3 regions of the Beijerinckia sp. 28-YEA-48 genome follow, and region 3 is predicted to be linked to each of the others. Evidence: predicted binding sites of a transcription regulator. Region 3 holds the regulator's gene; each other region holds the start of a gene.
What was found. Region 3 encodes PhoB, which activates phosphate uptake and scavenging genes when phosphate is short. Its sites were predicted from a motif close to TGTCATNNANCTGTCAT; they were not measured.

Region 1 (10,720 bases), 2.9 Mb from region 3:
TCGTCGGTCGACAGCCAGCGCGGCACGATCTGTTTGGTGAAAGCGTCGAAGGCTTCGATCGGGAACTGATTGCCGGGCAGGAGTTTGCGCTTGGCCGGATCGGCATCGAAGGAGCCGGCGCCGGGGCCGATGCGGAAGCGCTCCCACGGATCGGTCTGGGTTAGGAAGAGGGGCTGGGACTTCCAGATGTCGGGGGAGGCGAAGCTGGAGCGGCCGCGTTCCATGGCATCGCTGACATAGACGTCCCATCCCTTGCGGATGAACATGTCGCGCCAGCCCTCGCGGCCATCGGGCGTTGTCTCATAGGTCACACCGGTCAGGCCGCCGCCATGCCACATCAGCAGCGGCCATTTGCCTTTGCGGTTCTGCACCAGGAAATATTGCACATACATCTGCTCGACCTGATAACGGCCGTTGGGATCGAGCTTGGAGGTCGGGCCGCCGGGAACGCGCACGATGTCCTGTACGGGGAGGCCGGACAGTTCGGCGATGCGGCCGCCGACATGGAAGGAGCCCATGTCGCGTAAAGCGATCGGATCGGCGGCGTAGGAAGCTGTTCCTGTCAGACACAGGAGCGTAGCCAAGAATGCGTTGCGGAGTTTCATGTTAGGGCTCCCTCTCAGTCTGACGGATAGGCTATTGGCCGAAGGCGCTGCCCAGGGCTTTCAAGACTTCGGGCGGCGCGGCATAGAGGCGCTGGACATAAGCGCGCATGTCCATTCCCGACAGGCCGGAAACATCAATCCGCATCTTGTCGGCGTCGGCTTTCAACTCGCTGCTGGCGAGTGCATCGAGGAAAGCCTTCTGCAGAATCTCCAGCCGGTCGGCGGGAACTTCAGGCGGCGCAACATAGGGACGGCTGAGATCGTTCTGCGCGTAGAGAATGGTGAGAACCTGGCGTTGGATGTCGGTCTTGGCGAGGGCGGGCATCAGGGGCACGCCGGCGGCATTCAGTTCAGGATCGCCCTTCATGTCTTCCTGCACGAAGATGCGGGCAAAGCTGTTGCCGGTGAGGAGGTCGGGGTATTGCACCTTGAGCGTCGACCAGCCGATGCCGCAGATGCCCTGGACCTCATTCTTTTCGATGGCGCCGCCGACTTCGCGCGTGCCTTGATAGCCGGGAATGAGCTTGAATTTCACGCCGAGCAGATTGCGCTCGACGGTGGGAAAATCCACGACCTGACTGCCGCGCGTCGTTCCGCCGATGGTGATGTCCTGGGTCAGCAGATCTTCAATCTTCTTCACGCTGGCATCATTGCGCAGCATGCAGACCGAGGCTTCCACCTTGGCGTTACCGATGAAGCTGAACTTGCTGGCGTCCAAAGCATTGGCGCCAGGCGCCAGCAGGGCATCGATGAGAACGCTGGGAAAGAAGGTGCCGATCGTGGTGCCGTCTTTGGGCGCGCGGAACATCAGATGCCTGGCCACGATCTGGCCGCCGGCTCCGGGCATGTTCGAGACGACGACGTTCGAAGCGCCAGGGATACGCGAGGTGAGATGGCGCGCCAGGAGACGCGCATAGGTGTCGAGCCCACCGCCGGCTGCTGCGCCCACGGCGATGGTGATCGTTTTGCCTTGAAAGAACTGGCTTGCCGGCTGGGCGAAGGCAGGCGCGGCCGCGAGCGCCGAGACCAAGCCATAGCCGAGTGCGGTTCGGATTGTACCGACGAGCAGCCCCATTGCGATCTCCCTAGCGCCTATCGGCCTATAATTTTGGCTATTGATATTCGACCGTAGGAAGCAAGAGTGCGCCAATATTCGTTGCAACGCTTATCAAAACCAATACTTTCGATATAAAAAATACGCCATAAATTTTGTAGCGAGCCATCACGTGGAGCGAATTCCTGATCTTCGGCGTTTGCGCGCTCTTCATGAAGTGGCCCTATCGGGATCGCTCGTCATGGCGGCTGAGGCTCTGCGCATCAGCCAGCCGGCGATGACCTATCTGATCAATCAGCTCGAAGCCGATCTCGGGATCCGATTGGTGGTTCGTGGGACGACGGGAACAGCGCTGACCACGATCGGGGACCTTTTCGCCAAGCGTACCGAACGCTGTCTGCAGAAGATCGCGGAGGCCGTTGAAAACCTGTTGGGGGAAGGGATCTCTCTGCGGCGTAGACAGGCCGTCGTGTCGCGGATTGGTGGCACGCAGTACAACGCCATCCTGGCGCTCTGGCATGAAGGCGACGGCGCCTCGGCGAGCCGATCGCTTGGCGTATCGCAGCAATCCCTGCTGCGGCCCATTCGGGAGTTGGAGAAACTCCTGTCCATCAAGCTCGTCCGTTCGCTGGGTGGTCGGGTTCTCTTCACGGATGCTGGGCGCGAGTTGGCGCGGCACCTGGTGTTGGCGGGACAGGAGATTGGATCGGCGCTGGAGGAGATCGGTCGCGGGCCAACAGGGGCGCGGAACCTGCGCATCGGTGCGCTGGTGTTGTCGCCACGGCTCATCTTGACTGAGGCGCTCGACGAAGCGCTTCGCTCTACACCTCGGCAAACGGTGGAGATCGTCGAAGGGGCCTATGAGGATTTGGTGCTGCGGCTTCGCGACGGGTCCATCGATGTCATTTTCGGCGCCTTGCGGGCACCACCGCCGTTCTCCGACCTTGTCGAGGCGCCGTTGCAAAAGGATCCCTATATCGTCGTCTGTCGGCGCGGCCATCCCCTTGCTCGCTTGAAGCGGATCAAAGCGAAAGATCTAGAAAAATTTGACTTCATATTCCCGACGGAAGGGTTGCGTCGCGAGGTGCTGGACGCGCTTGTGCAACGCTGGAAGCTTTCGCCGCTCTCCCAAGTCTATAGCAATTGGCTGCCAACGGTTGTCGCCATGGTGCGCTCAAGCGATCGTCTGGCGGTGCTGTCGCGCTGGCATATCGAATCCGATGAGTCCGCCGATCTTCAGGCGCTCGACACTTTGCCGGTGCCGCACGCGCCGCGTTATGTCGGCCTGACAAGCCGGGCGTCGTGGTTGCCGACGCCATTCCAGCAGCATTTCATGGACGTGTTGACGAAGGTTGTGCGCGCGCGGGCTTCTTAGGAGCCCCGAGCTAGGTCGCCAGAATGCTGGCGCGGCCGAAGCCGTATTGATCGAGCGGCACGACGCGGCAGGGATCGCCCTTCTGCGCTTTGGGCGCGTGCGGCTGGCGCACGATCAGGCCCTGCGCTTCGGCGAGGATGCCGAGCATGGAGGAGTCCTGGCGCTTGAACGCCGTGGCGACAGGCAGGCCGTCGCTGTCGTGCTGCAGGCGCGCGCGCAGATAGTCCTGGCGCACATCATTGGCCGGCACATCCTCGCCGAGCACGGCGGCGATGGTGGGATCGCGGCCGGCGGCGCTGTCGCCGCACAGCGCGCGGATCATCGGCAGCACGAACAACACGCAGCAGACAATGGCCGACACCGGATTGCCGGGCAGGCCGGCGATCAGCATGTCGTCGATGCGGCCGTGCATGAACGGCTTGCCGGGGCGCATGGCGATGCGCCAGAAGCCGAGTTCCATGCCTTCGCGCTTCAGCGCCGATTGCACCAGGTCATGGTCGCCAACCGAGGCGCCGCCCAGCGTGACGAGGACATCGGCCTTGGCATCGCGGGCGCGGCGGATCGCGGTTTCCAGCGCTGCGAAATTGTCGCCGGCGATGCCGAGATCGAGCACTTCGGCGCCGGCCTGGCGCAGATAGGCGCCGACAGCGAAATTGTTGGAGGCGATGATCTCGTCGGGGCCGGGTGAGCTGCCCGGCGGCAGCAGTTCATCGCCGGTGGCGAGAATGGCGACGAGCGGCTTGCGCACCACATCGACCGTGGCATGGTTCATCGCCGCCGCCAGCGCCAGTTCGGCGGGGCCCATCAGCCGGCCGGCTTCGAGCAGCACATCGCCTTCTTTAAAGTCGAGACCGGCGCCGCGCACATGGCGGCCGAGCGGTTCGCTGAATTTCGCGGTGATGATGTCGCCATCGACCTCAGCGTCTTCCTGGATGAGGATTGTGTCGGCGCCTTGCGGCACGCGCGCGCCGGTGAAAATGCGCACGGTCTCGCCGGGGCTGATGGCGCCGTTGAAGCCGTGGCCGGCGGCGCTGGTGCCGATCAGTTTCAGCTTTGCGGGAAGGGTGGCGATATCGGCGGCGCGCACCGCATAGCCATCCATGGCGGACAGATTGGCGGGCGGCTGGGTGCGGCGGGCGGCGAGGGGATGGGCGAGCCTGCGGCCATGGGCCTGCGCCAGGGCAACCGTGTCGCTGAGGCGCGGCCGTTCAGCACTTGCCAACAAGCGCTTCAGAGCCTCGTCGACCGACAGCATCGGTTCTTTCGCCACTTTACGCCTCGTGTTTCCAATCGCCGGATTTGCCGCCGGATTTCTCGACCATGCCGATGCCTTCGATGCGCATGAAGCGATCGACCGCTTTCACCATATCATAGACGGTGAGGCAGGCGACGCTGACGGCGGTCAGCGCCTCCATCTCGACGCCGGTCTGGCCGCTGACTTTGGCGGTGGCGCGCACGCGCACGCCAGGCAGGCTTTCGTCGGCCGTCAGATCGACTTTGATGCTCGAGAGATTCAACGGATGGCAGAGCGGGATCAGCTCGTGGGTACGCTTGGCCGCCATGATGCCGGCGATCCGCGCCGTGCCCAGCACATCGCCTTTCTTGGCATCGCCGGCGATCACCAGCGCCAGGGTTTCCGGCTTCATCACGACGCGGCCTTCGGCGATCGCGATGCGATCCGTCGACGCCTTGGCCGATACATCGACCATATGCGCCTCGCCGGAGGCCGCGATATGCGTGAGCTTGCTCATGCCTTGGTTCGCACGGTCTCGCCATGCAGCAGGGTGTGGGTGGCCTTGCTCACATCGGTGTGGCGCATCAGGCTTTCGCCGACCAGGAAGGCGTCGATGCCGGCGAGGCTCAGGCGCTTGCAATCCTCATGCGAGCCGATGCCGCTCTCGCCGACGATGATGCGGTCCTTCGGCACGAGCGGCGCCAGCTTTTCGCTGATCTCGAGCGTGGTCTTGAAGCTGTGCAAGTCGCGATTGTTGATGCCGATGAGGCGCGTCTCCAGCGGCAGGGCGCGGGCCAGCTCCTCTTCATTGTGGATCTCGACCAACACGTCGAGATGCAGATCATGGGCGGCCTTGTTGAGCGCAAGGGCGGTCTCGTCGTCGACGCTGGCCATGATGATGAGAATGCAATCGGCGCCCCAGGCGCGGGCCTCATAGACTTGATAGACGTCGTAGAGAAAATCCTTGCGCAAGGCCGGCAGCAGAGTGGCGTCGCGCGCGCTGGTCAGGAATTCGGGCTTGCCCTGGAAGGAGGGCTCGTCGGTCAACACCGACAGACAGGCGGCGCCGCCGTGCTCATAGGCCTGGGCGAGCTTGGGCGGATCGAAATCGGGACGGATGAGGCCCTTCGACGGGCTTGCCTTTTTGACTTCGGCGATCAGGCCAAAACCGCCGGCATTGATCTTCGTCTCGAGCGCATGGACGAAGCCGCGCGTCGGCGAGCGCTGGCCGATGATCCGCTCCAGCGCGGGCAGGGGCATGCGCACCTTCGCTTCGGCGATTTCGCGGCGCTTATAGGCTTCGATCTTACGCAGAATATCTGACATTTCGGATCGCTTTCTGCTCCGCACCAGCGTCTTGCAGTTTGACAAAGCCGTCAAACGCCAAAAAGACGCGTCAAAACAAAGATCCCCGCAAATCGTGTTTAGATGAAACGCGATTTACGAGGGACGATTGGTTACTTCCGCCAGTTTGGCAAGCGTGGCCTTCGCCCTGCCATCGGCGATGACCTTGGCGGCGATGGCAACGCCTTCCTTCAGTTCCTTCGCCTTGCCGGCGACGATCAGGGCCGCGGCTGCGTTCATCAGCGCGATATCGCGATAGGCGGAGGCCTTGCCGTCGAGCACGTCGCGCAGTGCGCGGGCATTGTGCTCCGGGTCGCCGCCCTTGAGATCGGCGCTCGTCGCACGCGCAAGGCCAGCGTCCTCGGGGGTGACCTCGAAGCTTTCGATCTTGCCATTGGCGAGCGCCACGACGCGCGTCGGGCCGGTGGTGGTGATCTCGTCGAGCCCATCCGAGCCATGCACGAACCAGGCGTTGTCGGAGCCGAGATTGCGCAGCACTTCGGCCATCGGTTTCAAAAGATCGACCGAGAAGGCGCCGACGAGCTGGCGCTTGACGGCGGCGGGATTGCACAGCGGTCCAAGAATATTGAAGATCGTGCGGGTGCCGAGTTCGATGCGCACGGGCGCTACATGGCGCCAGGCGGCATGGTGGGTCGGCGCCATCATGAAGCCGAGACCAACTTCCCGCAGCGATGTTTCGATCTGCGCCGGTTTCAGGCCGATGCCGATGCCGAGCGCGCCCAGCACATCGCTGGCGCCGGAGCGCGACGACAAAGCACGGTTGCCATGCTTGGCGACCGGCACGCCGCAGGAGGCGACGATGATGGAGGCGAGCGTCGAGACATTGTAGGAGCCCGAGCCATCGCCGCCTGTGCCGACGATGTCTATGGCGCCCTCGGGTGCGGTCACCCCCAGCATCTTGCCGCGCATCGCGGCTGTCGCACCGGTGAATTCATCGACGGTCTCGCCGCGCACGCGCAAAGCCATCAGGAACGCGCCCATCTGCGCCGGCGTGACTTCACCCGACAGCAGATTATCGAAGGCGGCCTCGGCTTCCGGCCGGGTCAGGCTGGCGCCCGCGGCCACTTTGGCGAGGATCGGCTTGAAGGACTCCATTCATGCAGCTCCGCTTGCAGTTCTACGCGCTTGGCTCGGTACGGTTTGGGTAGGCACGGCTTGGTGCGCCGCGCGGCCGCGTGCATTCCAATCGCCAGCCATGTCGAGAAAGTTTTTCAAAATGAGATGACCATGTTCGGAGAGGATACTCTCCGGATGGAATTGCACGCCATGGATGGGCAGGCTGCGGTGTTGCAGCGCCATGATCAGGTTGTCGGTCCAGGCGGTGGCTTCGAGCACGGACGGCAATGTGTCGGCGCGGACCACCAGGGAATGGTAGCGCGTTGCCTGGAAGGGTCCGTTGATGCCCCGGAAGAGGCCGGCGCCGCTATGGGTGATTTCCGACAGTTTGCCGTGGATCGGGGTCGGGGCGCGCACGACCTCGCCGCCAAACGCCTCGCCGATGGTCTGATGGCCGAGGCAGACGCCGAGCAGGGGCACGGTTTCGCCCGCAGCCGCCACCAGATCGAGGCAGATCCCCGCCTCGCGGGGCGTGCAAGGCCCCGGCGACAGGACAATGGCGTCGGGCGCGGCCGCCATGACGGCGGCGACGGAGATCTGATCGTTGCGGTGAACGGTCACGGACGCACCTAGAGAGCCCAGGTAATGCACCAGGTTCCAGGTGAAACTGTCGTAATTGTCGATCAATGTGACGGAAGGCATGCAGGCCCCTGTTTCCGGCGTCCTTTTCGACTTTGGCAGGGGCAAGGTCAAGCCGGCTGTTTGGACGGCAATCCGGCGCCGTTTGGGAGGCCGGTTCCGCCTTATTCTTCCGTGATCTAGCTTCTGTGATCTTGCTGTTACCGGCCTGTCAATCGCCTGTCAGGGAATCGGCGCATGCCGAGGTCATGTTCGACCGGACCAGACCTCTGTTGGCGACACGGCGCGACCTCCTCCTTTCAAGCGCGGCCCTGGCCAGTTTCTCGGCCTTATCGGGCCTGGCCCGCGCCTCGGAGCCCGTCCAGGCGGGCGTTTTGGTGGGCGTATGGGCCAGCGGGCGGGTCCTGGACGTTGATCGCGATGTGGGCCTTCCCGGCGTTTTGGTGTCGAACGGCCTCGACATCGTGGCGAGCGACAATGACGGGCGCTATGTCCTGCCGGAAGCCGACGACGGTACGCTCTTCGTCATCAAGCCGGCGCATTATCACGTGGCGGTCGATCCGCTGACCGGCCTGCCGCAGCACTATCGCCCCTATGGCGCAAGCGCCGGTCCGTCTGATTTCAGATTGCGGGCCGGCGATGAGCCCGCGCGGTTCGACGTGGCGCTGTTTGCCGATCCGCAGCCGGAAACCCATCGCCATATCGATTATATCCGCGACGGCGCGGTGCGCGACGTCGCCAAGGCTTTACAGCTGCCGGCCTTCGGCCTGACGCTTGGCGATATCTGCGGCGACAATCTGGCTTTGCTTGACCGCCTAAATCTGACGATCGGGCAGGCGGGCGTGCCCTGGTGGAATGCCGGCGGCAATCACGATCTCGATTACGGCGCGACGACGAAGGTTGGCGCGCGTCGCACGTTTCGGCAGAAATATGGGCCGAGCCACTATGCCTTCCATTATGGGCCGGCATTGTTCGTCGTCCTCGATAATGTCGATTACGAAGGCGCCCGCGCCGATGGGTCGGCTGGGCGCTATCGCGGCGCGCTTGGCGCCCGGCAACTGACGTTCGTGCGCAATCTCCTGAAACACTGGCCGCGCGACCGGCTGGTGGTGTTTGCCATGCATATTCCGCTGACCACGGCGTGGAACCCGCGCAGCACCAGCGACAATACCGCCGATGCGGAGGCATTTCTGCGTGTTATCGATGGCTATCGCGCCGTCAGTTTTTCCGGCCATATGCACACGACGGAACATGGCTATCTGCCGCAGCTGTCCGGCGTGCCGCATCATCACCACGTGCTGGCGGCGGTGTCGGGTTCGTGGTGGAGCGGGCCGAACGATTATAGGGGCACGCCGCTTGCCATGGGCTGCGATGGCTGTCCGGCGGGTTATCATCGGCTTTCGGTCAGTGATGCCGATTACACGACGACCTTCCGCGCGCCGGCTGTGAGCGAGCGGCTGCGCCTTCATTGCACCGTTGGCGACGATACGGTTGATGTCATCGTCAACCTGTTCGATGGCGGCCCGCGTTCGACGCTGTTTGCGGCAACGGGTTCAACGCGCGTCGAGATGACGAAGGTGCGCCGCGCCGATCCTTTCGTCGAGAGCTTGTTCGCCGATCCCAGTGTGGACCGGCCCTCCTGGGTGAAGGCGGAGCCGAGCGAACATCTGTGGCATGCGCGGCTGCCGCTGGGTTCGGCGCTCGCGCCACAGCGCATCGCCGTTGAGGCCTATGATGAGTATGGCCAGCATGTCGATGACATGGTTTTTGTCGAGCGCGCGGTGCAAGAAATGGCTGTCTCGCACGGGTAAGTCTATCATTCCTGGTCAGCCGCTACGCGGCTGTCGGGAATGACAGAGGGGTCGCCTTACTGCCCCCGCCTGGCGCTGGTGGCGAAGCGCACCGCTTCTTCCGCCGCGCGGAACAGCGCCTGCGCCTTGTTGATGCATTCGCGGTGTTCGCTGGTCGGTACGGAGTCGTAGACGATGCCAGCGCCCGCTTGCGCATGCATCTGGCCGTCCTTGATGATGGCCGTGCGCAGCACGATGCAGGTGTCCATTTCGCCCGAAGCGCCGAAATAGCCGATGCAGCCGGCATAGATGCCGCGCTTGTCGACTTCCAACTCGTCGATGATCTCCATGGCGCGCACTTTCGGCGCGCCCGACACCGTGCCGGCGGGAAAGCCGGCGGACAGCGCGGTGATGTTGTCGTGCTGGGGATCGAGCTTGCCCTCGACATTCGACACGATGTGCATGACGTGGCTGTAGCGTTCGACGAAGAAACGGTCGGTCACTTCCACGGTGCCGATCTGCGCCACGCGGCCGACATCGTTGCGGCCGAGATCGAGCAGCATCAGATGTTCGGCGCGTTCCTTTGGATCGGCTAATAGTTCCTGCGCCAGAGCCTCGTCCTCGGCCGGCGTCTTGCCGCGCCAGCGGGTGCCGGCGATCGGGCGGATCGTGACCTTGCCGTCGCGTACGCGCACCAGAATTTCCGGGCTCGAACAGACGATCTGGAAACCGCCGAAATCGAGATAGCAGAGGAACGGCGCCGGATTGACGCGCCGCAGCGCGCGATAGAGCGAGAAGGCCGGCAGTTCGAACGGGCCAGTGAAGCGCTGCGACAGCACCACCTGAAAGATGTCGCCGGCGCGGATATATTCTTTGGCGCGGTCGACCATCTCAAGGTAGCGCGCCTCCGACGTGTTGGAGGTGGCGGGCAGGGCCAGCATATGCGGGTCGGCCGCCGGCGGCGCATGGGCGAGCGGCGCTTCCAACAACGTGACGATGCGATCGAGGCGCGCCTGCGCGCTTTCCCAGGCGGAGCGGGCATTGACGCTTGGCTGCGGACGCACCGGCGTGACGATGGAGATTTCGTCGCGGACCGTATCGAACACCACCATCAGGGTGGGGCGGATCATCACCGCGTCGGGCACGCCGATCGGATCGGGCTTGGCCGGCGCCAGATGTTCCATCTGTCGCACCATGTCATAGCCGAGATAGCCGAAGACGCCGGCCGCCATCGGCGGCAGGTCGCCGGGCAGGTCGATCTGCGATTCCGCGATCAGCGCGCGCAGGCCATCGAGCGGCTTCTGCGGCATCGGCGCGAAGTCATCGCGATCGGTGAGGGCGCGTCGATTGATCTCGCAGGTATCGCCCTGGGCTCGCCAGATGATGTCGGGATCGAGACCGATCATCGAATAGCGGCCGCGCGAGGCGCCGCCTTCGACGGATTCGAGCAGGAAGACATTGCCGTCGCGACCGGTCGTCAATTTCAGAAACGCCGAGACCGGCGTTTCCAGATCGGCGATCAAAGTGGTCGCGACTAGAACGCTTTTTCCGGCGCCGAACGCCTGCGCGAAATCCTCATAGGTCATCGCCGACATTGCGTGC
Region 2 (10,720 bases), 1.8 Mb from region 3:
CCCATGTGAGCCTCCTCAAGTCCGATGAGGTCACCCTAGCTGGCCGATGGATTGCCGATGTGCGAGGATGCACATGGCAAATATTTCGTTAAATTTGACGAGGACTGTTCATGAATGATTCAGCATCCCAGGCCAGCGCTCCGATCGTCTCGACCGCCTGGCTGGCGGACCGGCTGGGAACGGCAGGCCTGAGCATTGTCGATGCCTCCTGGTACCTGCCGGCGGCGAACCGCGACGGCAAAGCCGAATATGCGGCGGGTCATATCCCCGGGGCGGTGTTCTTCGACATCGACGAGGTCTCGGACAAATCGAGCGACCTGCCGCACATGCTGCCGGACCCGACCGGCTTCGCGCAGGCGGCGGCGGGCCTGGGGGTCAATACCGATGACGACATCGTCGTCTATGACGGCGGCGGCCTGTTCTCGGCGCCGCGCGTCTGGTGGATGTTCCGCCTGTTTGGCGCGCGCAAGGTGCATGTGCTCGACGGCGGCCTGCCGCGTTGGAAAACCGAGGGACGGCCGGTTGAACAGGGCGTGGCCCAACGTCACACCGGCGCCTTCACGGCAACCCTGAATAAAGACGGGGTGGCGCACATGGCGGACGTGGCGGCGGCGCTGCAGGACAACTCGGCCCAGGTGCTCGACGTGCGCGCCGCCGGGCGCTTCACCGGCGAAACGCCGGAACCCCGCCCTGGCCTGCCCTCCGGCCATATGCCCGGCGCCCGCAACCTGCCGACCACCGAACTGGTCGCCAATGGTGCGCTTAAATCCAAGGAAGAGCTGCTGAAAGCCTTCCACGACGCCGGGATCAATCCGGACGAGGCCCTGATCACCAGCTGCGGCTCCGGCGTCTCGGCCGCCATCGCCAATCTGGCGCTCGCGGTCGCCGGCAAACCGCAGCCGAAGCTTTACGACGGTTCGTGGACCGAATGGGCATCGCGCGGGCAGCCGGTCGCCAAAGGCAAACCGTGATCAACAGCCGCACTGACCAAATCCTCGGCAGTGATATGATCAATAATTAGGCAGCAAATGCGCAACCTTTGTGCAACACTTGTGCGGAGGAGCGGAACCCGAATAAATCCAGCCATTATCCCCTTAATTGCTGGGGGTGGCTGGATAGAATCTTGGCACAGCAGGTGCTAATAGCCCGTCGGAATGCGGTCATACGGCCGACCCACGCACGGGCCACCACCGGGAGCAGCGGGAGCGCATGAAAAAGATCGAGGCGATTATCAAGCCGTTCAAACTGGACGAGGTGAAAGAAGCCCTCCAGGAAGCTGGCTTGCAAGGCATTACCGTCACCGAAGCCAAGGGTTTTGGCCGACAGAAGGGCCACACCGAGCTCTATCGCGGTGCCGAATATGTCGTCGACTTCCTGCCCAAAGTGAAAATCGAGATCGTCCTGGCTGACGAAATGCTCGATCGTGCCGTAGAAGCTATCCGCAAGGCCGCCCAGACCGGCCGGATTGGCGATGGCAAGATTTTTGTATCCAATATCGAGGGGGCTGTCCGCATCCGCACCGGTGAAACCGGCACGGATGCAATTTGACATCTTCCTAGATTCCTCCAGCACCCCACCGAACGACCCTAGCAAGTGTAGAAAGGCCCAGACATGAAGACCGCCAAGGACGTCCTTAAGGCGATCAAAGATAACGACGTGAAATTCGTCGATCTGCGTTTTACCGACCCGCGTGGCAAGTGGCAGCACGTCACTTTCGACCCAGGTCTCGTCGACGAGGAAATGTTCTCGGAAGGCACGATGTTCGACGGTTCGTCGATCGCCGGCTGGAAGGCGATCAATGAATCCGACATGACCCTGATGCCGGATCCGACCAGTGCGACGATGGACCCGTTCTTCGCCGCGCCGACCATGGTCATCACCTGCGACGTGCTTGAGCCGTCGACGGGCGAACCCTACAACCGCGACCCGCGCGGCATCGCCAAGAAGGCGATGGCCCACATGAAGTCGCAAGGCGTCGGTGACACCTGCTATTTCGGCCCGGAAGCCGAATTCTTCGTGTTCGACGACGTGCGCTTCGCGTCCGAGCCCTACAACACGGGCTTCAAGCTCGACTCGTCGGAACTGCCCTCCAACGGCGACACCGACTACGAAGGCGGCAACCTCGGCCACCGCATCCGCACCAAGGGCGGCTACTTCCCGGTTCCGCCGCAGGATTCGGCGCAGGACATGCGCGGCGAAATGCTCTCCGCCATGGCCCAAATGGGCGTCAAGGTTGAGAAGCATCACCACGAAGTGGCGTCCGCTCAGCACGAACTCGGTATGAAGTTCGACACGCTGATCACCATGGCCGACCACATGCAGATCTATAAGTACTGCATCCATCAGGTGGCGCAGAGCTACGGCAAGACGGCGACGTTCATGCCGAAGCCGATCTTCGGCGACAACGGCTCGGGCATGCATGTGCATCAGTCGATCTGGAAGGCCGGCAAGCCGGTGTTCGCGGGCGACAAATATGCCGGCCTGTCGCAGGATTGCCTCTACTACATCGGTGGCATCATCAAGCACGCCAAGGCGCTGAACGCCTTCACCAACCCGTCGACCAACTCCTACAAGCGTCTGGTCCCCGGCTATGAAGCCCCCGTGCTGCTCGCCTACTCGGCGCGCAACCGCTCCGCTTCGTGCCGTATTCCGTGGACGACAAACCCGAAGGCCAAGCGCGTTGAAGTGCGCTTCCCCGATCCGATGGCGAACCCCTACCTCGCCTTCGCGGCTCTGCTGATGGCCGGTCTCGATGGCATCGCCAACAAGATCGATCCGGGCGCGGCCATGGACAAGGATCTCTACGACCTGCCGCCGAAGGAACTGAAGAAGATCCCGACGGTGTGCGGCTCGCTGCGCGAAGCGCTTGAGAACCTCAACAAGGATCGCACCTTCCTGAAGAGCGGCGGCGTGTTCAACGACGACTTCATCGACAGCTACATCGAGCTGAAGATGCAGGACGTGATGCGCTTCGAAATGACGCCGCATCCGGTCGAGTTCGACATGTACTATTCCTACTGATCGCTTCGATCAGAGCGCATAAAGTTCGGGGCCGGTTCGCAAGAACCGGCCCCTTTCTTATTGAACCTATTGGGCACGTTCAGCCGTCGGCATGACGACCACCTACGGGGACATCCCCCGGTCGCCTCTTTATGTCGCCCGTGCTGCAGCATCGATGAAAGCGGCGATCTCCCTCGGCTGCGAAGCAAGCGACGCATGACTGGCCTTGAGTTCAATGATTTTCTTCGCTGCCATTCTCTTGGCCATCGACCGTTGGTTGTCAGGATGGATCATGTGATCCTCGGTGGAGACCTGATACCAACATGGCTTCTTTTTCCATGCGGGCGCCGTAATGGCGTTGCCGAAGGTCGAACCTAAAGGCGCCTTCTGGGTAACGGCCATGACGAGTGCCTCGTCAGCCGTCATGTCCTGGCAAAAACTTTCGCGGAACTTGTCCGGTTTAATCCAAAGATAGCCATCGCTATCAGGCGTGATGTTGGGGAAGGCAGCCGGCGGCTTGGCCTGGCTAATACCACCGGGACTTTCGCCCGCATCCGGCGCGAAAGCGGCGACGTAGACGAGGCCAACGACATTCGGCAAGTCGCCCGCTTCGGTCAGAACCGCACCGCCATATGAATGGCCCGCAAGAAGCACAGGTCCTTCGACCTGCTTGATCATCTTGCGCGTGCGCTCCGCATCTTCGGCCAGCGATGTCAGCGGCAGCTCCACCGCATGGATATTTTTATGACCTAGATGGGCAAGTTCAAGAATGGCTTTGCTCCAATGAGCCGCACCGCCCCAAAAGCCATGAACCAATACAATCGTTGGAAGCTCAGCCATGACGTCTCTCCTTGCTAACGTTTAGAGAAGGCCGTTCGCGCTCTCCAAGCCTCAAGTAGAAATCAGTGCTCGCATTCAATTCGAAGAGGCAAACTTCGCTGTCGTTGAACGGCGCTCATGGACGCGCCTTCTGCTTACATATGCAAGCGCGTTGAAGAGCCTGTAACAGTTTCGTGAAAACACAATCGACGTACAAGACGAGGGCCCTGCCCCGTTCTTGTTGATCTTAAATGCAAAACGTCAGGCGCGCAGCGCCTTGGCGGCGCCGTTCGATGCGAAGCGATGGAAATGCGAGCCTTGGAAAAGGCGCGCGTCGATCAGGCGACGAACAGGGACGCCGCGGCCGCGCCAGCCATGACAACGACGGCGACGATCGCCAAGCCGCGCCACCAGACGGCGCGCTGAAGGCGCTGTGCCGACGGGTTGAAGTCGGGGCCGCAAACGAGCGCGTAGCCAGCCGCCTCCTCCGCTCTCTGCATGGAGCCGATCGTGACGCGGGGTGAGGAGCGCTTTGTCATCATGCAGCCAATCTTGCGCCGCGTCGCTTAACGCCACCTGAACGGCATCGATCCGGCGAGGGTTATTCCTCCTCATCCCCAACGAACCCTTGATCGCGTCTGCGACTGACGAAACGCGCCAGCCAGCTTGGCCAAACGCCGGCCAATTCATCCCGCTGTCACACGCGAAAACTAGAAGCGCTCCAAAGTATCCGTCTGATGGAGCCCCCTGTGTCCCAATCGAAACCTCTCTTCTCCTCAACCGCCCGCCTGCGCGAAAGCGAGGACATCGGCTCCAACACCTCGGAAAATCCGACCATCGGCGACATGATCGCCGCGCGGCTCAACCGCCGCGATCTGATGCGCGGCGCGCTGGCCGTTGGCGCCGTCAGCGCCACCCTGCCGATGCAGGTTCTGGCCCAGGCTCCGGCGGCGCCCAAAACCTCGTTCAACTTCACCGAGGTCGAAGCTGGCTCGGACGAAAAGCACCATGTCGCCGAAGGCTATGACGCCGACGTCCTGATCCGCTGGGGCGACCCGGTGCTGCCGGGTGCGCCGGCTTTCGACCCGGCCAAGCAGACCGCCGCCGGCCAGAAACTGCAGTTTGGCTACAACAACGATTATGTCGGCTATCTGCCCCTGCCCGGCGCCGATCCGTCCCAGCGCGGCCTGCTGGTGGTCAATCACGAATATACCAATGAAGAGCTGATGTTCCCCGGCCTCGGCGGCCGCCAGGAAATTAAGGCGGTGAACTTCGCCAATATCACCAAGGACCTCGCCGACATCGAAATGGCCGCCCACGGCGGCTCCGTGCTTGAGATCCAGCGCGTCAATGGCAAGTGGCAGGTCGTGCCCGGCTCGAAATATGCGCGCCGCATCACCGCCGACACGCCGATCGCCATCACCGGCCCCGCCGCCGGCGATGCCCGTATGAAGACGTCGGCTGATCCCGACGGCAAGACCGTGCTCGGCACGATCAACAATTGCTCGGGCGGCGTGACGCCGTGGGGCACGTGGCTGACCTGCGAGGAAAACTTCAACGGCTATTTCTGGGGCACCGCCGATGGCCACCCGGATGAGAAAGCGCTGAAGCGCTATGGCGCGCCGGGCAGCCAATATGCCTGGGGCAAATATTACGACCGTTTCGACATCGCCAAGGAGCGCAACGAGATCAACCGTTTCGGCTGGGTCGTCGAAATCGATCCGTTCGACCCGACCTCGACGCCGAAGAAGCGCACGGCGCTTGGCCGCGTCAAGCATGAAGCCGCCGCCGGCATCATGGCGCGCGATGGCCGCTATGTGGTCTACACCGGCGACGACGAACGCTTCGACTATGTCTACAAGTTCGTCACCGAAGGCCGTGTCGATCCGCAGAACCGCGCCGCCAACATGGACCTGCTCGATCGCGGCACGCTCTATGTCGCCAAATACAATGCGGACGGCAGCGGCGAATGGCTGCCGCTCATCCACGGCCAGGGCAAGCTGACCGCCGAGAACGGTTTTGCCAGCCAGGCCGATCTGCTGATCAACCTGCGCTTCGCCGGTGACGCCGTCGGCGCCACCAAGATGGACCGGCCGGAAGACGTGGAAGCCAATCCGACAACCGGCAAGGTCTATGTGATGTTGACCAACAACACGCGCCGCACCGAGGCCCAGATCGACGCCGCCAATCCACGGCCTAACAACCGCTTCGGCCATATCGTCGAAATGACGCCGGCCGATGGCGACCATGCCGCCACCGCTTTCCGCTGGGACATTCTGGTGAAGGCGGGCGACCACACCGTTGCCTCGACAGGCGCCAGCTTCAACCCGGCGACCACCAAGAACGGCTGGTTCGGCATGCCCGACAACCTTGCCGTCGATGGCCAGGGCCGGGTGTGGATCGCCACCGACGGCAATTCGCCGGCCAAGACCGGCCGCGCCGATGGCCTGTGGGCGATCGAAACCGAAGGTCCGCTGCGCGGCACGTCGAAGCACTTCTTCCGCGTGCCGGCGGGCGCCGAAATGTGCGGCCCGTTCTTCACGCCGAACGACGAAACCCTGTTCCTTGCCGTACAACACCCGGGCGAGGCGGACGAGGATGATCCGAAGGCGCCGCCAGCGACCTTCGAGCAGCCCGCCACCCGTTGGCCCGACTTCGCCGATGGGGTGCCGCCTCGCCCAGCCGTGGTCGTGGTGACCAAGAAAGGCGGCGGCAAAATCGCCGTCTGACCGACCCCGGCAGGGATCCGGCGCATTTTCTCCACGCCAACCGACATTGGCTCTACCGGAAAATGCTCCAACTTTTGAAGATGATAGCGGATGGCGGCCGACTGGCAGCCATCCGTTTTCGTTTTGTTCACTCCCGCTGGCGATTGGTGGCTTATATTGACGGCAATCGAATCAGGCATTGAGAAGCTCAGGCACATCACATGGCAGGCGGCGATCTGTTCGGAAACGCGGCACGTAAGATCAAGGTAGAAAAACCCGTGGCGAAGACGCCGAAGACACCCCCACCCGAAAAACCCCGTGGCAACGGCACGCCCGGCGAAGCGGATTACAACGCCTCCTCGATCGAAGTTCTCGAGGGGCTTGAGCCTGTCCGTCGCCGGCCCGGCATGTATATCGGCGGCACCGACGAAGCCGCCCTGCATCATCTCTTCGCCGAGGTGATCGACAACTCCATGGACGAGGCCGTCGCTGGCCACGCCACCTGGATCGACGTCGTCGTCGAAGAGGACGACTGGATCACCGTGACCGACAACGGCCGTGGCATCCCGGTCGATCCGCATCCGAAATTCCCGAAGAAGTCGGCGCTGGAAGTCATCATGACGACCCTGCATGCCGGCGGTAAGTTCGACAGCGGCGCCTACCAGACCTCGGGCGGTCTGCATGGCGTCGGCGTCTCGGTCGTCAACGCTCTCTCCGAGCGGCTTGAAGTCGAGGTGGCGAAGAACAAGCAGCTCTATACCCAGGCGTTCGAGCGCGGCCATGCGGTGACAAAGCTGGAAAATGTTGGCCCGACCGCCAATCGCCGCGGCACGAGAATCAGATTCAAGCCCGACCCGCAGATCTTTGGAAAGGCGATACATTTCCGCCCTGCCCGGCTGTTCCGGATGACGCGCTCGAAGGCCTATCTGTACGGCGGCGTCGAGATCCGCTGGCATTGCGCGCCATCGCTCTTGAAGGACGACTCCACCGTTCCCGCCGAGGCGACCTTCCACTTCCCCGGCGGTCTGCGCGACTATCTGGCGTCCGACATCGAAGGCAAGGAACTGGTCTCCGAACAGGGCTTCAACGGCAAGGTCGAGAAGCCGGGTGGCCATGGTTCGGTCGAATGGGCGGTGGCCTGGATGGCGGCCGAGGACGGCTTCGTCCATTCCTATTGCAACACCATCCCGACGCCAGACGGTGGCACTCACGAAGCGGGCCTGCGCACCGCCCTGTTGCGCGCGCTGAAGGATCATGCCGAGCGTATCGGCCAGTCGAAGCGCGCCGCGAATGTCACCGCCGACGACGTGATGAACACGGCGGCGGCGCTGATCTCGGTCTTTATCCGCGAGCCGGAATTCCAAGGCCAGAACAAGAGCCGGTTGATGACGACCGAAGCCTCGCGCCTGGTCGAGGGCGTGGTGCGCGACGCGTTCGACCATTGGCTGGCGGGAGCGCCGACCCAGGCGTTGAAACTGCTCGACTGGGCGGTGGAGCGCTCCGAGGAACGGTTGCGCCGGCGCGCCGAAAAGGACGTCGCCCGCAAGACCGCCGTGCGCAAACTGCGCCTGCCGGGCAAGCTCGCCGACTGCTCGAACACCTCGCTGGAAAACACCGAACTCTTCATCGTCGAAGGTGACTCGGCCGGTGGTTCAGCCAAACAGGCGCGCGACCGCGCCAGCCAGGCGATCCTGCCGCTGCGCGGCAAGATCCTCAACGTCGCCTCGGCGACGAAGGACAAGCTGTCGGCAAACCAGCAGCTCGCCGACCTCTCCCAGGCGCTCGGCTGCGGCACCGGCACCCATTACAAGCACACCGACCTGCGCTACGGCAAAGTGATCGTGATGACCGACGCCGACGTCGACGGCGCCCATATCGCTTCGCTGCTGATCACCTTCTTCTGGCGGCAGATGCCGAAACTGATCGAGAGCGGCCATCTCTTCCTCGCCGTGCCGCCGCTCTACAAACTGACCCAGGGCGCCAAGACGGCCTATGCCCGCAACGACAAGCACCGCGAGGAGCTGACCAAGAGCTTCTTCACCGGCAAGGGCAAGATCGAGGTCAGCCGCTTTAAAGGTCTGGGTGAGATGCTGCCGGCGCAGCTCAAGGAAACCACCATGGACCCGAAGAAGCGCATGCTGCTGAAGGTGATGGTGCAGCCCGAAGACAAGGAAGCCACGGCGGACTCGGTCGAGCGGCTGATGGGCAACAAGCCGGAAGCGCGCTTCACCTTCATCACGGAACGGGCAGAATTCGCTTCGACCGAAGGGCTCGATATCTAGAGCTGAGAAAGCGATTCAAGAGGCTGAGAATTTGATTCCGCTTATGGGTCGAAGCGACTGAAGCGGAATCGAATTTTCACAGCGGTCAGAGGTGCGCGTCATCTCCGGCAGGATGCATCAGCTGCCCAGTCCGTGTGGCGATCGCGGCTTCGTCTGTGCCATCGAGGAAGTGGCTGCGGTACGTGCCATCGGGTCCGATCAGATAGCTGATCGCGGTATGCGGCACCGCATAGCCATCGGGATCCTCGGCATCAGGCTTACGCTCGGCAAAGACGCGGAAGGCACGTTTGGCGGCATCGATATGTTCCGCCGTGCCGGTCAGTCCGGTGAAGCGCGGATGATTGCTGGCCAGATAGGCCTTCATCACAGCGGGCGTGTCGCGCGCCGGGTCGACGGTGATGTAGAGCGGCGCGAGCCGATCGCCCACATCAAGCCGATCGAGGGCGCCCGACAGCACGCCGAGGGCGCGCGGACAGACTACCCGGCAATGGGTGAAGCCGAAATAGACCAGCAGATAGCGACCACGATAGTCCGCCTCGCTCACGGCGCGACCATTATGGTCGACGAGAGAAAAGCGGGCGGTGATCATCGCTGCCATTCCATTTCGATCCGGAAGGCTTTGTCGGGATCGAAGCTGACCAGCAGGTCATCGCCTTCGCGACGGCCGTGCGAGGCGTCGCCTCCGATAACCTGCGCGGCATCGCCTCGGCTGAAGAGCGCGCCATCGATATGCAGCGTCCAATCGCCCCTGCCCCAGACATTGGCGAACGCCAGCGCGATCGGCCCCGACCGGGATCGGCCGCGCCGCCCGACGATCAACAATTTGGCCGCGGTTGAATCGTAGCGCGCGGCGCGCAAATCGAGCCCTTCCGGCATGTCGGTCAGCGCCGGCTCGGCGAAATGGGCGTCGCCCCAGGGGTTGTCGTAAAGCTGGCGCAGACCATCGGGCACGTTCAGCCGGGCATAGCCGAGCAAAACGTTGCCGGTGTGCGGGTCCATCGCGGCCAAGCGGCCTTGCGCGTCGAACCAACCGTCGCGACGGCGATAGTAGAAAGCGCCATCGTCCCATTCAGGCGTGAGGCACTGATCGGCATAGCCCAGCAGGCTATCGAGCGTGTCGCGATCGCCAACCTCGGACGCACACACCGCGCCCCAGCCATGATCATAGGCGGCCGTAAGCTCACGGCCATAGCCGGCGGGCGGAATGGACGGTTGGATCCAAAGCGTTCCGTCGGGACCGGGGCGCGTCCAATGCGCCATCTGCGCCGGATAATGCGTCTTCACGAATGCCGGATTCCAGGCATGCATCAATGAGGACGCCCAGAAATCCGCCCAAGCGAGCGGCGGTCGGCGCACCAGCGCGTGCTCCTTTTCCTGTACCAGGATGTTGTAATGGCCGGCTGGATCGACGATGCCGAAATCGGCCCAGGCGCGCTTGTAGCCCTCGGTCACCTCGGTCGCGGTATGGCCGCCATGAATGAGATCGTGCAGGCGGAAGCCCAGGATCGCGGGCTGGTTGCACACCTGGAACACGCAATTAGGCTCGCAGGCGATGCCGAGATAGCCCTTCTCGACCATCGTCCAATAAATATGCTCGTTGAGTGAGCGCTCATCATAGGCGAAAGCCTCGCCGCCATCGCCCCAGAAAAGCGGCTTGATCGCAAACGTCAGAGCGCCCGGCGTGGCATAGCGATCATCACGGAAAAGATAATGATAGAGCAAGGTCATCGACTGGATGTACGCGCTGTACATGATGTTGTCGGAGCCGACCGGATTCCATTGGTTCGGCAGCTTGCCGAGCGCTTTGTTGAGCGGGCCGTTCCCGGTGCTGACATAGTGCCAGTAGGTCCAGACATCCGGCGACAGCATCTTTTCGATCAGCTGCTGAAACGTGCGCCGAAACATCGCCGG
Region 3 (10,720 bases):
GCTCCGCTTTGTGGGAAGAAGTGAAGAACAAGCTCAATGCCAGCGGGCTCAGCCTTTCGGGCGGCCAGCAGCAGCGCCTGTGCATCGCCCGCACCGTGGCCATCCGCCCGGAAGTGATCCTGTTCGACGAGCCCTGCTCGGCGCTCGATCCGATTTCGACCGCCAAGATCGAAGAGCTGATCGACGAGCTGAAGTCGCGCTACACGATCGCCATCGTCACGCACAACATGCAGCAAGCGGCCCGCTGCTCCGACAAAACAGCATTCATGTATCTCGGCGATCTGATCGAGTTCGACGAAACCTCGAAGATCTTCATGTCGCCGGAACAGAAGCAGACGCAGGATTACATCACTGGCCGCTTCGGCTGAGACAGGATTCCGGAGATTATGATGACCACCGACCAACACACCGTAAAAGCCTATGACGAGGAGCTGCACTTCATCGGCAGCCGCCTCGCCGAAATGGGCGGGATCGCGGAGAAAATGCTTTATGACGCGATCGACGCGCTCTCGCGCCTCGATGCGGACCTGGCTCGCCGCACCATCGAACGCGACCCGAAGCTCGACGCCTTGCAGCGCGAGATCGAGGAGAAAGCCGTTCTCACTATCGCGCGGCGCCAGCCCATGGCTGTCGATCTGCGCGAACTCGTCGCCGCCATCCATATCGCTAGCGATCTGGAGCGTGTCGGCGATCTCTGCAAGAACATCGCCAAGCGGACAGCGAAGATTTCCGGCGATATGCGCGTGCCGCGCACGCTGGTCGGCCTCAAGCATATGGCCGATATCGCCGCCATCCAGCTGAAGAACGTTCTCGATGCCTATGCGCAAAAGAACGTGGCGCAGGCCGATGAAGTGTGGCGCCGCGATGCCGATGTCGATGCGCTGGAAGACTCCGTCTTCCGCGATCTTCTCACCTTCATGATGGAAGATCCGCGCAACATTTCGTTCTGCACCCATCTGCTGTTCTGTTCGAAGAACATCGAACGGATCGGCGATCACGCGACGAATATCGCAGAGACCGTGCATTACCTCGTCACCGGCGAACCGCTGCCGGTGGAGCGGCCCAAGGGTGGATCATCGGGCCTTGAACCTCAAGCAGCGGCAGCAAAGTAGAGGCTGATCCATGCAGACTTTCACGAATGAATCGAAACCCGTGTCAGTGAGTGACAGGCGTCCACGCAACGAGGCGACGGCCCCGCGCATCCTCATCGTTGAGGATGAGCCAGCCATCGCGCTGCTGCTTGCCTACAATCTGGAGGCGGCTGGATTCACCGTGGAGCGGATTGAACGGGGCGACGAGGCGGAAATCCGCCTCGCCGAAGAAGTGCCCGACCTTCTGATCCTCGACTGGATGCTTCCGGGGGTCTCGGGCCTCGAAATCTGCCGCAGGCTGCGGGCGCGCGAGATCACCAAGGGCCTACCGGTGATCATGCTCACCGCCCGTGGCGAGGAGCAGGAACGGATACGCGGCCTTTCGGTCGGCGCCGACGACTATGTGGTCAAGCCGTTCTCGGTGCCCGAGCTGATGGCGCGGGTGCATGCCTTGTTGCGTCGCTCGCGGCCGGAACGCATCGCCACCAAGCTGCAGCGCGGACCGATCGAGCTCGATCGCGAAACACGGCGCGTCCATCGCAACGGCCGCGAATTGCATCTGGGTCCGACCGAATTCCGGCTGCTTGAACATCTGATGGAAAAGCCCGGCCGCGTCTTCTCGCGCGCGCAATTGCTCGATGCCGTCTGGGGCCTGTCGATCGACATCGACGAGCGCACGGTCGACGTGCATATCGGCCGCCTGCGCAAGGCGATCAGCCGCGGGCGCGAGCGCGATCCGCTGCGCACCGTGCGCGGCGCCGGTTATTCCTTCGACGAAACCTTCGAGCGGGAATAGTCGGCCAGCACATTCGAAAAGAAAAAGGCGTGTGATTGAATCACACGCCTTTAAATTTTTCAGGCCGTCAGTTTCTCAGGAAGGCCGCATCAACATCTGCGGGTTCTTGGAACGATCGCGACGGCGATCCTGCGCCGGCTGATAGGCCATGCGCGAATGATAGGGGCAATAGGTCGCGCCGGGATCGGACTTGCCGCCGCAATAGCGGAATTCCGACGTCGCCGGATCGCCCAGCGGCCAGCGACACATGGACTCCTTGAGCTCCATGATCGTCACGCGCTCGGACATCGGCAGCACGACTTCCTCAATCGTCTTCAGCACCGGCGCTTCATAAGCGCGCGGGGCGAAGGCCAATGCGGTATTACCACGCACCATTCCACCACCCATCGAACTCGATCTCTGAACCGCCGCAGGCCGATGGACACGCGGCTGCGAAACGCGCGGGCGCGCCACCGTCGTGGACGGCGCTTTGACGCGACCGGACAATCCCAGCCGATGCACTTTGCCGATCACGGCATTACGCGTGATGCCGTTGCCGATCTCGGCGGCAATCTGACTTGCGCTATGACCATCCGACCAAAGTTTACGGAGCGTCTCAACGCGCTCATCGGTCCAGGACATTCTCTTCTCCTAAATCCGTTGCCGTGAATCCGTCTGGTTCGCCCCCCGGTTGAGCCGGTGAGCGATTGACGCATGTCACGCTTGCTGAAAGGTCCGCCGCACGAAATGTCGTAGTAGACAGCCCGGAATCTACACTAGCCGTAGAATCGCGCGCAAGAGTCCGGCTTCAATGTTCATGTGGGTGAAATCCGTTTTCCCCAAGCCCTTCGAGGTTTTCGAGCATCCCCGCGCCAGCGGCGGCGGCATCAACTCCATGCAAACATTGGATTTGCCGACGCGGGATAGAAAGCGCTGGGGCACGCGGACAAGCGCATACTTATCCACTGCCTTCACGCTCGGCGGGACCCTAAACCGCAACTGTGGCGGGTTTTTGTATGGGGTTACCGCCTCAAACGGCGTCAACGCCGGTCTGGAAATCCTCGATGATGTCTTCGATGTCTTCGAGGCCGATGGACAGGCGCAGCATGCCTTCACCGATCCCCATCGCCTCACGATCAGCTTGCGGCAGACGCTGATGCGTGGTCGTTGCCGGGTGCGTCACGATGCTCTTGGCGTCGCCAAGATTGTTGGAGATCTTGATGATGGAAAAGGCATTGGCCATGCGGAAGGCCGCTTCCTTGCCGCCCTTCACGTCCACCACCACCACGGTGCCGCCACCCGACATCTGGCGCATGGCCAGTTCGTGCTGCGGATGGTCCTTGCGCGAGGGGTAAAGCACGTAATTGATGGCGCTCTGCTCGGCGAGGAAGTCGGCGACGCGCTCGGCGTTGCGCATCTGCTGGGTAACGCGCAGCGGCAGGGTTTCGAGCGATTTCAGCATCACCCAGGCGTTGAACGGCGACATGGCCGGGCCGGTCTGACGCAGGAAATTGTGAATGTGCGCCTGGATGAAGGCTTCCGAGGCGAGAATGCAACCGCCGAGCACCCGGCCCTGGCCATCGACATGCTTGGTGGCTGAATAGACAACGCAATCGGCGCCAAGTTGCAGCGGGCTCTGCAGAATGGGTGTGGCGAACACATTGTCGACGACGAGCGTGGCACCGGCATCATGGGCGATCTTGGCCACGGCGGTGATGTCGATGACCTCGAGCTGCGGGTTGGTCGGGCTCTCGAGGAAGAAGGTCTTGGTGTTGGGGCGGACAGCGGCGCGCCATTGCGCGAGATCGGTGCCGTCCACCAAGGTACAGGCGACGCCGAAACGCGGCATCAGATCCTCGACGACGTAGCGGCAGGAGCCAAACAGCGCCTTGGCGGCGACGATATGGTCGCCCGCCTTCAGCTGACCGACGATGGCGGCTGTGACGGCCGCCATGCCCGTGGCGGTGGCGCGGGCTGATTCAGCGCCTTCCAGCAGGGCCATACGCTGCTCGAACATGGCGACGGTCGGATTGGAGAAGCGCGAATACATGAAACCGGGCTCGTCGCCCTTGAAGCGCCGTTCGGCACTTTCCATGCTCTCGTAGGCATAGCCCTGGGTCAGGAACATGGCTTCGGACATTTCGCCGAACTGCGAGCGCAGGGTGCCACCATGAACCAGGCGGGTGGCGGGGCGCAGATCGCGCAGCGACTTGTTCTTGCTCATCTTCTTTTCTCCACGCCCAGAGCGGACCGCCGCCCAAAACAAAACCCGGCCCATTCGAGCCGGGCGCACAGAATTTGGAGTGCGGACACGACCCCTTAGCCCCTTATTTTACGTGGCGGCAAGCCGGTCGGCCCAAATGACCACGATACTTGTGGTCTAGCGCAGTGGCCGACTTGGCGTCAACCGAGCCATCGGCTAGGCCAAGGGCATGAGCCAGAACCGCGGCATTTTGCCAGCCCACGAGATCGAGGCCCTGCATGGCGCGGGTGCCATCCGCACCGCCGCCCCTTTCGCGGCCGGACAGGTGCAACCAGCGAGCCTGGATTTACGGCTTGGCAGCCGGGCCTGGCGCATGCGCGCCAGCTTCCTGCCGGGGCCGGAGCGGCCGGTCAGCGAGCGGATCGCCACGCTCGCCCTGCATGAAATCGACCTGACCCAAGGCGCGGTGCTGGAGACGGGCTGCGTCTATATCGCCGAGCTGATGGAAGGCTTGGCGCTGCCGGCCGATATCGCCGCTTCCGCCAATCCGAAGAGCTCTACCGGCCGGATCGACGTGTTCACCCGCGTCATCGCTGATCGGGCCCATGAATTCGACCAGATCGAACCGGGCTACAGCGGCAAGCTCTATGCCGAGATTTCGCCGCGCACCTTCCCCGTGCTGGTGCGCAGCGGCTCACGCCTGTCGCAGATCCGCTTCCGGCGCGGCCAGGCGCGGCTCGACGACCAGGGCCATCTGGAGCTGCACCGGCGCGAAAAACTGGTGACCTCGGCCGAACCGTCGATCTCGGGCGGCGTCGCCGTGTCGGTTGATCTGGCGGGCTTTGACGGCTCCACGCTCATCGGCTACCGCGCCAAACGGCACACCGGGCTGATCGATGTCGACAAGCCGGCCGCCCATACCATGCTCGACTTCTGGGAGCCCATTCACCGGCACGGCCGCGCCGATCTGGTGCTCGACCCCGGCGAATTCTACATTCTGGCCTCCAAGGAAGCGGTGCGCGTACCGCCCGACCACGCCGCCGAGATGACGCCCTTCGATCCGTTGGTCGGCGAATTCCGCGTGCACTATGCAGGCTTCTTCGATCCGGGCTTTGGCGCCGCGGAAGCTGGTGGCGAAGGGGCACGCGCCGTGCTCGAAGTGCGCTCGCACGACGTGCCGTTCATTCTCGAAGACGGCCAGATCGTCGGACGGTTGGTCTATGAAAAGATGACCGAAACACCGCGCACGCTCTATGGCGCCGACCTGAAATCAAACTATCAGGCGCAAGGCCTCAAGCTGTCGAAACACTTCAAGGCGTAGCGCTTTTGTTCTGACGCATTTTCTTCACGCGAACCGGCACCACTTCGCTTGAAAATGCTATCGGCTCTGGCTCAACCGTCGGTCGAGCCACAACATCACGTAACCGCCGATGACAAAACCCAATGCCATCAGCACGGCGTTGATCGTGGTCTGCGTCCAGCCGATCGCGCCGACATCCATGAACGGATAGGGATAGCGGCCATCGAAGGCGGCGCGCGTGATGGCGTAGACGAAATAGGCCAGCGGCAGCAGGCTCCACAGCCAGGGATCGACGCGCCGCAATTCGCCCTTGGGCGCGAAGACCAGCCAGAACGCGGGCACCAGGATCGGCGTGACGTGGTGCAGCAACAGATCCGCGAGCTTCGCGCCACCGCTCAATTCAACGAGGCCGCGCAGCAGCAGCATGTAGACGACACCGACGAACAGGATCGCCAGGGTGATGCAACCAAGTAGGCTCGCGGCCATCCGTTCCAGCAAGCGCAGGGCGACACCGGTGAAGAAAATCGCCACGAGCAGATTGGCGATGACGGTGAAAAAGCGCAGCATCACCCAGATCGCCAGGGGCACCGAGCCGCTCAACTCGCTCGATGCTTGAAGCTGCACGGCCAAGCCGACCCAGGCGATGAGCGCGATAACGACAGCAGCGAGACGCGCGGATTTGGATATCGTCTGCATTGACCCTCCGCCTGTCGATTCAAAGCCCTGCCTGCTCCACGCTATCGTACTGGCCAAAAACGGAAAATTCAAAACAGTTTCAACTGCTCATACGGCGACCGGCGCCCCTGGCCGGACACTCATGATCGGCATAACTTGGGGGCCTTCCATTCAGGCTGGAAGATCAAATGTGAAAGCCCATCCCATGACATTACGACTGAGTGTTTTCATCCGCTGCACCGCTTTCGCGATGGTGGTGTTTGCCGGAACGGGTGCGATGGCGGCGGACCCGCCTCAGAATACGATGCGGGTCACACTGCTCGGAACCGGCACGCCCGTTCCCTCGCCGGAGCGCTTCGGCAATAGCACGCTCGTCGAAGCGGGTGGCCAGAAGCTGGTGTTCGATTTCGGCCGCGGCGTCACGATCCGCCTGGCGCAGTTGCGCATTCCCTTCGGCACGATCAATGCGCATTTCCTGACGCATTTTCATTCCGACCATCTCAACGGCCTGCCCGATCTCTGGCTGACCGGCTGGCTGCGACCGCCTTACGGCAATCGCAACACACCGATGGCGATCTATGGCCCGCCCGGCCTGACAAAGCTCACCAAGGGCCTGACCGACGCCTTTGTGCGCGATATCGAAATCCGCAAGGCCGACGAGCATGATCCGGAAGCTGGCATCGCCTTCGACGTGCATGAAGGCGCGCCCGGCGTGATGTACGATCAAGGGGGCGTCAAGGTGACGGCGTTCAACAATGATCACGGTCCTCTCGTGGTGCCGTCCTATGGCTATAAGATTGAATACCAGGGCCATAGCGTGGTTCTGTCCGGCGACACCCGCTACAATGCGGAAGTCGTCCGTCAAGCAACGGGCGCCGATCTGCTCGTCCATTGCGTGACCGTCATCCCCGACGAATTGCTGAAACAATTTCCGGCCTATCAGGCCGTCCTTCAACATCTCGCTTCGCCGGAAGACGCCGCCCGTGTCTTCGCCGAGGCGCACCCGAAGCTAGCCGTCTATAGCCACATCGGCCTGAACGGCAATGCCAAGGAAGAAGACCTCGTCGCGCGCACGCGCAAGATTTACGACGGGCCTCTGGTTGTTGGACAGGATTTGATGTCGATCGAGGTTGGCGCGCAAACCAAGGTCGGCCCGCGCTAGCGCGCAAAGCGCCACTCAACATAATTCTCGCTGACCGCCGTCATGCGGCCAGCGACATTGGCGGCCAGATCAATCACCAAGCTCTGGATTATGCGGGCGGAAACCGCCCTGCACCATATGGCCGAAATGGCCGACCGGTTCTTCCCACATCAGGTTGCGTTCATAGGCGCGTCCGACCATGTCCTGCACGACATATTGGATCGCCAGTTCGGTGCCATCGTTGATATGTTCGTGCATGGCCCAGGCAGGACAGACGAAGGTGTCGCCGCGCTCCCATGCGATACGCTCGCCTTCGACGACCGAATATCCTGAGCCCTGCATGATGTGATAAATGGCGTAGGAGTTGTGCCGGTGCGGCAGAATATGCTCGCCCGGCTTGAACGCCTGAATGCCCAGAAAAATCCCCGGCAGCGCGCCAGGATTGTCCTTCGGCGTATCGCCATTCACCAAGGACAGAAAGCGCCGGTCGGCGCGCTTCAGCGGATCGGCGATAAGTGCGTCGATCTTCGGCTGCATCGCCTTGAAGCGCCAGATCGACGGGCGAATATTCTTGGGCAGGATGTGCGGATAATATTCATCGTCGGTCATCATCAGCGCTTCGGCGAGCGCTGATGGCTTGCCCTCAACTTCGGTTTGCTCGTGCGGCTGAACATTTTTTGGATCGATACGTTCGGGTGCGTTCATGACGGGAGCCCTCCTCGCTCGCTGTCTTTCAAGCCTTGGTCTCCAAGCTGGTTTTCCAAGCTCTTGCACCGACGATTTTGTCAATTTACTATTTAGCAAGCAATTTTTTTATACTGCAACAAATTCAAATGGCCCGAAACAGCAAAAAGCCCTCTGCGACAAAGACAAACCCAATCGCCGGCACGTCCGGCGGCGGCCGTTCTTTGCATCCTGCGCAATCCGGGCGCCGGGCTAGCGCCGGCATTCAGTCGCTTGATCAGGGGCTCGATGTCATGCGCATCCTTGCGCACGGCGGCTCGATCAAGCTCAAGGATGTAGCGGCCCGCGCCGGCATGTCGGCGTCCAAGGCGCATCGCTATCTCGCCAGCCTGACGCGGGCCGGCTGGGCAGTCCAATCGGACACGGCCTATCGACTGGGGCCAGAAGCCATCGCCATGGCCGCCGCCTGCCTCGCCGGTGTGTCGGTGATGAAACTGGCGATGCCGATATTGGAAGATCTATGCCGGCGCAGTGGCCGCTCGGCCGGGCTTGCGGTGTGGGGCAGCCACGGGCCGACCATCGTGGCGCTTGAGGAGACGGCCGATCCGGTGTCGATGAACATCCGGCCCGGCACGGTGGCGCCGGTGCTTTCCTCCGCCTCCGGCCTTGTCTTCGCCGCCTATGCGCCGGCGGGACTGACGGACGATGCCATCGCAACCGAGCTGCAAGAGCGGCCGCTGCGGCATGGCTTTCGCAGCCAGGCGGCGCTGACCCGGGCTTTGGCTGATATCCGCGCCCAGGGCTTTGTCTCGATCCACTCCGGCTGGGTGGCGGGCATCGACGCCGTGGCTGTGCCGGTGTTCGACCATCGCGGCCGGCTTGAAGCGGCGCTGCTGACCATCGGGCGCGATCGCCGCGCGCCCGGCATGAAAGCCGAAGTGACGCATCTGAAGCCAGCAATCGACATTCTGCGCCAGAGCGGCGAACAGCTCTCGCACAAACTCGGCTATCAGAGCGCCGCTCTGTTTAGCTAAGGCGCGCCCCGCGCTATTTCGCTGACGCGCGCCGCTCTTCGACGATCGCCCGCGCCGCAGCGAATGCACCATCGATATCGAGATCGCTGGTGTCGAGCAGCGTGGCATCGGCGGCCATGCGCAGCGGCGCGGCCGAGCGATGGGAATCGCGCTCGTCGCGGCGGCGAATGTCGGCCAGCACGTCTTCATAGGTAATCTTCTCGCCGCGTCCGCGCAGTTCGAGCGCGCGGCGCTGTGCCCGCACTTCCGGACTAGCGGTGACGAAAATCTTCACATCGGCCTGCGGGCAGACCACCGTGCCGATATCGCGCCCGTCGAGCACCGCCCCGCCGGGCCGCGTCGCGAAACGCTTTTGCAGATCGATCAATTCAGCCCGCACCTCCGGCATGGCGGCGACCACCGAGGCCGCTTCGCCCATCTGGGCGCCACGCAGCCGCTCCTCGTCGAAATCGGTCAGCGCCAGGCCACGCGCGGCGGCCACGGCGCGCTGGACATCGTCGAGCCGGTCGTCCCAATCCAGCACGATGCGCGCCGTCGCCCGATAAATCAGGCCGGTGTCGAGATGCGGCAGGCCGAAGTGGCTGGCCAGTCGCCGCGCAATGGTGCCCTTCCCGGACGCAGCCGGGCCATCGATTGCAATGATCATGTCGGCTTTCTGCGAAGGACTTGCTTTCCGGTCAAGCAGAGGGCGTGCCAGATCACAGGAACAGCAAAACGGGCCGCGCGCATCTGTATACAAAAATACAAAGATTAGGCGGAAGCACTGCCTTCCTACGGCTGGATCGCCACGATCTCACGAAATTCACCCCCAAAATAACCGCCTACTGCCAAGTTTATCGATTCTGTTGCCATTCTAAAACACATCCTGTATACATAACGCATTCAGGGAGGTTTCGATGACGAAAGCGCCGGCTTTTCCGCTCAACGCCTGGTACGTGGCGGCTTGGGACTACGAGATCAAAAACGAGCTGCTCGCCCGCACGGTCTGCAACAAGAAGATCGTCTTTTTCCGTAAATCCGACCGTTCGATCGCCGCACTGGAAGACGCCTGCTGGCATCGCCTGCTGCCGCTCTCCATGGGCGAACTGAAGAACGACGAAGTCACCTGCCGCTATCACGGCCTGCGCTACAACAGCACCGGCCGCTGCACGCACATGCCCTCGCAAGAATCCCTCAACCCTTCCGCGCAGGTGCGCTCTTACCCGATCGTCGAACGCCATCGCTTCGTCTGGGTGTGGCCGGGCGATCCCGCCCTCGCCGATCCCGCTCTGGTCCCCGACCTGCACTGGAACCAGGATCCGGACTGGGCTGGCGACGGCAAGACCATTTTCGCCAAATGCGACTACCGTCTGGTGGTCGACAATCTGATGGACCTGACCCACGAAACCTTCGTGCACGCTTCGAGCATCGGCAATGACGCCGTGGCGGAATCGCCTTTCGTCACCACCCATGGCGATCGTTTCGCCACGGTGACGCGCTGGATGAAGGATATCGACGCGCCGCCGTTCTGGCGTGGCCAGCTCGGCAAGCCGGGCAATGTGGACCGTTGGCAGATCATTCGTTTCGAAGCGCCCTGCACGGTGGCCATCGACGTCGGTGTGGCACCGACGGGAACCGGGGCGCCGGAAGGCGATCGCTCGCAGGGTGTCAACAATTTCATTCTCAACACGATCACGCCCGAAACCGACGGCACCTGCATGTATTTCTGGGCCAACGCCCGCAACTACCGCCGCGACGACCAGACCCTGACGACGCAGTTGCGCGAAGGCGTCTCCTCGATCTTCCGCGAAGACGAGATCGTGCTGGAGCGTCAGCAA

Region 1: the regulator PhoB is predicted to act here: its motif matches at 7,516-7,532, upstream of BLW50_RS05360 (calcineurin-like phosphoesterase C-terminal domain-containing protein).
Region 2: the regulator PhoB is predicted to act here: its motif matches at 4,504-4,520, upstream of BLW50_RS10070 (PhoX family protein).

Annotation. Positions count from the first base shown of each region.
Region 1 covers NZ_FNSI01000001.1:1,116,531-1,127,250, forward strand. Annotated here, with positions in the region: gene BLW50_RS05320 (alpha/beta hydrolase) at 1-605, opposite strand, end outside; gene BLW50_RS05325 (type 2 periplasmic-binding domain-containing protein) at 637-1,680, opposite strand; gene BLW50_RS05330 (LysR family transcriptional regulator) at 1,832-3,034, shown strand; gene glp (molybdopterin molybdotransferase MoeA) at 3,045-4,289, opposite strand; gene moaC (cyclic pyranopterin monophosphate synthase MoaC) at 4,306-4,785, opposite strand; gene trpC (indole-3-glycerol phosphate synthase TrpC) at 4,782-5,594, opposite strand; gene trpD (anthranilate phosphoribosyltransferase) at 5,709-6,728, opposite strand; gene BLW50_RS05355 (anthranilate synthase component II) at 6,729-7,391, opposite strand; gene BLW50_RS05360 (calcineurin-like phosphoesterase C-terminal domain-containing protein) at 7,577-9,139, shown strand; gene trpE (anthranilate synthase component I) at 9,196-10,713, opposite strand.
Region 2 covers NZ_FNSI01000001.1:2,123,553-2,134,272, forward strand. Annotated here, with positions in the region: gene sseA (3-mercaptopyruvate sulfurtransferase) at 111-971, shown strand; gene BLW50_RS10050 (P-II family nitrogen regulator) at 1,210-1,548, shown strand; gene glnA (type I glutamate--ammonia ligase) at 1,612-3,021, shown strand; gene BLW50_RS10060 (alpha/beta hydrolase) at 3,151-3,840, opposite strand; gene BLW50_RS10065 (hypothetical protein) at 4,158-4,361, opposite strand; gene BLW50_RS10070 (PhoX family protein) at 4,569-6,548, shown strand; gene parE (DNA topoisomerase IV subunit B) at 6,749-8,809, shown strand; gene BLW50_RS10080 (SCO family protein) at 8,895-9,407, opposite strand; gene BLW50_RS10085 (linalool dehydratase/isomerase domain-containing protein) at 9,395-10,720, opposite strand, start outside.
Region 3 covers NZ_FNSI01000001.1:3,973,282-3,984,001, forward strand. Annotated here, with positions in the region: gene pstB (phosphate ABC transporter ATP-binding protein PstB) at 1-368, shown strand, start outside; gene phoU (phosphate signaling complex protein PhoU) at 390-1,112, shown strand; gene phoB (phosphate regulon transcriptional regulator PhoB) at 1,159-1,887, shown strand; gene BLW50_RS18550 (GcrA family cell cycle regulator) at 1,963-2,508, opposite strand; gene BLW50_RS18560 (O-succinylhomoserine sulfhydrylase) at 2,897-4,090, opposite strand; SAM riboswitch at 4,166-4,244, opposite strand; gene BLW50_RS18565 (2'-deoxycytidine 5'-triphosphate deaminase) at 4,299-5,390, shown strand; gene BLW50_RS18570 (Pr6Pr family membrane protein) at 5,448-6,065, opposite strand; gene BLW50_RS18575 (MBL fold metallo-hydrolase) at 6,250-7,206, shown strand; gene BLW50_RS18580 (cupin domain-containing protein) at 7,276-7,890, opposite strand; gene BLW50_RS18585 (IclR family transcriptional regulator) at 8,019-8,903, shown strand; gene cmk ((d)CMP kinase) at 8,917-9,549, opposite strand; gene BLW50_RS18595 (aromatic ring-hydroxylating dioxygenase subunit alpha) at 9,800-10,720, shown strand, end outside.